Regions from separate parts of the Paenibacillus sp. FSL H8-0315 genome, predicted to be linked through region 2. Evidence: riboswitches for the same ligand, from Rfam matches in the RefSeq annotation. Region 2 holds a riboswitch; the other holds the start of a gene.
The links. A riboswitch is a leader RNA that binds a small molecule or an ion and turns the genes downstream of it on or off. The one in region 2 is predicted to bind cyclic di-GMP.
Positions count from the first base shown of each region.

Region 1: linked by a shared signal. The riboswitch ahead of MHB56_RS24670 (DUF6612 family protein) and the one ahead of MHB56_RS13720 (NPCBM/NEW2 domain-containing protein) in region 2 are both predicted to bind cyclic di-GMP.

Region 1 is NZ_JBBOTA010000001.1:5,695,948-5,698,411, reverse strand. Features, by position in the region: gene MHB56_RS24675 (NADH-dependent flavin oxidoreductase) at 1-230, opposite strand, end outside; gene MHB56_RS24670 (DUF6612 family protein) at 343-1,191, opposite strand; cyclic di-GMP riboswitch class I at 1,309-1,400, opposite strand; gene MHB56_RS24665 (RNA polymerase sigma factor) at 1,604-2,122, shown strand; gene MHB56_RS24660 (DUF4179 domain-containing protein) at 2,106-2,464, shown strand, end outside.
Region 2 is NZ_JBBOTA010000001.1:3,162,584-3,165,047, forward strand. Features, by position in the region: gene MHB56_RS13720 (NPCBM/NEW2 domain-containing protein) at 1-1,163, opposite strand, end outside; cyclic di-GMP riboswitch class I at 1,422-1,508, opposite strand; gene MHB56_RS13725 (hypothetical protein) at 1,666-2,232, opposite strand; gene MHB56_RS13730 (EAL domain-containing protein) at 2,349-2,464, opposite strand, start outside.

The sequences.
Region 1 (2,464 bases), 2.5 Mb from region 2:
GCAGTGATGACCGCACCTACTTCGCCCGTTCTTAGCGAATAGTATTTCAATTCATCTTGTGTTACTACACCGTCATAAAAGCTCATTCGAGTGGTCATTGGAGCCATAACCACTCGGTTTTTTAATGTCAGCCCTCTGCGAAAAGTTAATGCTGTGTCTAGTGCTATCATCTTTTTCCCAACTTTCATTAAATTATATTTAGATAAATTATTATATACATGCGCATACATATAAATTACAGCAATGATTTATTCTTGTCAACTAATAAAGAACTGCTGTTGGATACAACAAAAAGCGCTGTTCCGCTGAACAGCGCTTTTCGCTCGTTATGAATCGTCCTTATTATTCTAGTTCGGCCGGTTTTACAATGGCTGCACCTTTATTATTTTTGGAATATTTAGCTTCGATTTTCGTGGTGTATGTATCTTTGGCTCCATCACTTACCAGCACATAACTCAGATCGACTATCAGCTTTTCCGTTTGCCAGGTCTTAGTATTGACGAATAATTTCCACGTTACGCTTTTGGGTTGAACTGTCTCTCCATCCCAGAGGTTCTCCTGGTCATAGAGTTTGATTATCCCCTTAGCTGCTGTCGGATCGGTTACCGTGAATTGTAAGACTGTTTGTGCGCCAGCAGTGCTGACTTTCATGGATTTTTTATAACTTTTGACCGAATCAAGCATGGAAACAGGATCGTATTGGCCTTTAGAGTAAAAGGCATCCCATTCCGTTTTCTCCAGTCCAAGCCAATATTGTGCATCAGGATCGATTGGCTCCCCGTCATCGTCGTAACCTTCATCTTCAGATTCATCGATCAGTTCACTTCCGTCTACAAGATAGTAAAACTCCTTGTCATTGGCATATAGACTGTACGATGTTTCTAAAAGACTACTAGCGACAGTGCCTGCTGCGGCAAAATTCGGCAGACGGTTGATATCCAGCTTCAGAGTGTTGGTGTTGCTGATACGCACCCCGCCGCTTTGAATATCCTGTTTTTTGGTCACATCCAGATGGAAATTCTTTATTGCTTTGGAGGCTGCCGTTACTTTGCTGATCATCTGATCCGCGGTTACTACTGTTGAGGTAGCTGCTGACACTACTCCTGGATTAGACATCCATCCGATCGTTCCGGACAGCAATAAAGCACCTACTGCCAAACTAGTACCTATTGTTTTGAAAAAACTGTTCATGTACTTCCCCTTTCGGCCCCTTGCGATAATGTAACGCCGTATAGGTCGAAATAATAAAAGAGCTCAAAATAGACTACATATTCTTAGAGCTATCCTTTATGCTTCATAAGACATCCCTATGGCGGCCTGGCGATCATTTCCTTCTGTCGAAAGGCTTTAGACCCATGGCTTTGTGTCATCATCTTTCGATGATTTTACCTTTAACGCGGACATTCAATTAGTTTTAATAGATTACGGACGCATGTCCCACCGCTAATTTTATCATGGTTATAATTACCTGTAAACGACTTATCTTCCATTCGAATTCGCTATGATACTCAGAAGAAATACTACAATCAAAATGAAAAATGAACGATTACATACGCTTATAAGTCTTATTAATGAGAACAGCAAAGACAGGGGGTGCAGCAAAATGAGTGACCGGGAAATTTTCGAGCTCTATAAAGAACAAGTATATTATTTTTGTTACTACTTAATGAAAAATCAGGCAGATGCGGAGGATATTTCCCAAGAGGTATTTGTAAAAGTTATCTTAGCGGATAAGTCGAAGGTAAGAAACTTGAAAGCTTGGATTTTACGAATTGCTTCGAATGAGTGCAACAGTGTGATCAAAAGGCGTAAGACGGGGTGGATGAAAGAAGTACGTAATTATTTACTATCCAGGTCTGAGGAATCAAACCCTGTAGAAAAACGTTTGGATCGACAGGAAACTAAAAAAGAATTACAAGGGTTATACAGTCAGCTTCCTGACAAAATCAGAATGGTAGTAGTCCTTCGTTTTATAAACGAATTGACTGTACCCGAGATCTCTAAAGTTATGAGCATACCCGAAGGAACTGTAAAATCCAGACTGAACAAGGGACTTAAAATACTAAATAGAATGGGTGGAACCCAACTAAAGGAGCTGAATAGTAATGAGTCTGTATATTGAAAAAGATAAACATATTCCCCGACCGGATTATGATTTGATGTGGACTGCCATAGAACAAGAAGCATATACACGTCAAAGAAATCAGCATGCCTCCCAGAATACTCCTAGGTCTAATAAAAAGGTTATTCCTATCAGTATTGTCTTCTCTTGCCTCTTACTTGTAGCCATTCCTGTATTCGCTAGTATGACGATTAATTGGGATAAAATTGGTGGTCGAAGTGTGAGCAATGCATTAAATAACGGCATCGGTCAACAGTATAATCTTCAAACTTCCAGTTCAGGAGTAACAATGAATTTGAACGGTGTTGTAACTGATGGAGAAAAAATGAAAATGCTGTTATC
Region 2 (2,464 bases):
ACAAGTTGGAAGGTCTCTCCTTTACTCGTCTCTGATGCATAGATTTCAAAAGCCTCTGGGAATCCTTTGCGGTTATCTCTAGCCAAAAAAGCTACTCTGTCCAGCACTTCCGCTTGCGCTAGTTCAAACACAACTTCATTCGTGAAGCTTGCATCATTGTTTTTGTTCGTTTCCCAATGCGTAGTGGGCTGGTCATCCAGCATATATTCAGGCTTCGTACCTGAGTAGCTTCCACCGTTCACCGTTACTTTTGATACGTTTGCATTCGGCATTCTATAAGCTTGGCTATAGGCATTTTCATAGGCTGTTCCATACCCTTTTAGCTTCGAAACCTTGGCTGCCGTTGCCTCTACCTGATGGTTCTCCAAAAGGATCTTTGCATTCTCTATCTCTTCTTTAAACTGCGCATACAGTGGATGTGCCTGCACTTCATTCTCTAAAGCTGTTAATTTCTCTGCCGTATCAAAGGCAGCACTAACTTGGCTCAAGGTATCATCTGTAAATAAATTTTTCATTTTAGCAGAAACACTATCCTCTTTATAAAAAGAAAACTCAGCAGCACTCGCCCAATCTTGGTTCGCTTTTTTGAAGACAAATTTAAGTCTCTTAAAAGCCGTAGGTGCGAACTGAATCTCCACTACATCACCGGTTGAGCCTGTATATTCTCCAGAAGACACGAGCGTAAAATCACCCGCATCGGTAGTGGAGCCGTAGATATCAAATTCTTGAGCAAAACCTTTACCTTTAGCACCGGATTGCCTAGCCGCGTATACCATTCTATTTAATTCAGTGGACTCATTGAAAACAAACACAACCTCATTCGTAAACGTTGAACTATTCGGTTTGCCAGTCTCCCAATGCGTGCTCATATCCCCATCCATAGCCTTAGCTATAGGCGAGCCTGAGTAGTTGCCACCGTTATTTGTGATGGATTTAATATTTGCTGGATTCATTCTAAAAACCTCATTATAGGCATTTAGAGCATCCTTGCCGTACAGCTCAAACGGAATAACCGAGGCGTTGCTTAATAAGTTAACCTTACTTTGCGCCACTGTTTTTGTTACATTTACCTTGCTTGCCTCACTTGCTAAAGCATAACCTGCCTCACTCGAAAAACTGGCCAACATGGCCGCCGATGTAGCGATCGCAATCATTTTCTTCATCTCTTCTTACCCCCAGATGTCATATGAATCTCTCCAGTGCCCAAAAATGGGCACAAAAAAAACTACCCCAAAAGAGTAGCTTGATTGCGTATAAAGTCGCCTAAAAATTAAGACTTAATTTTTATTAAACCTTAACAAGCATAAACGCCTTCGGCGTCCTTATAAGGACGGTAAGCGTTTAAGCGAGAAATATAAGATATTAAGTATAGTTTTATAACTTATACTTTCTTATATTTTAACAAAAAGCGTTACACACTCTTTGGCAGCTGGCTGACAATAGTTATGATAACCTTAGTCCCTATAGCTTTGCGTCCCTACATTTCCATAGGTTTGCCTATGAAGTTTCGAATACATTCAAAGAGTAACATAAGCCTAGATCTGATCGCATGATTAATTGGTATGAAATGAGTATAGGTAATTGCAATTAGTTTTTCTTATGTGATAGATATTATTTATCGACTATCCCGGAAGAGAAGGGCATCCTTTAGGACTGTAGGTCTACTTAACTCCCCGATCCAAACAAACGCCGGAACCAATTCCACACATCGCCCGTGATGGGAATTAATCCGAAACCATGTTCGCCAACTGCGATTACACCATATGCCCATTGTCCGATAGCTATGGCACCCCCAGCGATCCTGCCTATCGCTATCGCACCAAACGCCGTATCCCCTATGGCGATGGCCCCCAACGCTTTTTCCGCGATTGCGATCGCTCCTACAGCCACGCCTGCAATCGCAATCGCTCCCACTGCGAAGCCAAGCCAGCTAAGTGCTATTGCTCCGATCGCTAACCACATTCCCAGTGATATTGCTCCTAAGGATAATACGCCCACGCTTATCGCACCTATGGAAATCAAGCCAACAGCTACATCTCCAATAGCGATTAATCCAACGGCTGTCTTCACACGGGGTTTACCTCCACGGCCATACGCTTGACCTGAGTATCGCCCTAGATTACTGCGAATACTGATGACCGGAAATGAGGGAGAAGGCCATTGATAATCAATCTCTCGTCCATCAAAGCCCCTAGAATCCGCCCAGCGCGTTACAAATTGATGCCATTTCATATCCATCCCGTCCCCCTTTTCAAATTACCTAAATTATACAACCCCGGGGGTTGGCTGTACTCAGACTCTGACCTGAAATTCATCTCATCCTCTGGACGGATATATACTCATTAGGATTACTGTTTGGGAATAGGATCAGGCTTTCCAAATAAATAGCCCTGAAACAACTGATAACCACTCTGCTTAAGCCATTCAAAGTCCTCTCTAAACTCCACACCTTCTGCTAAAGGAA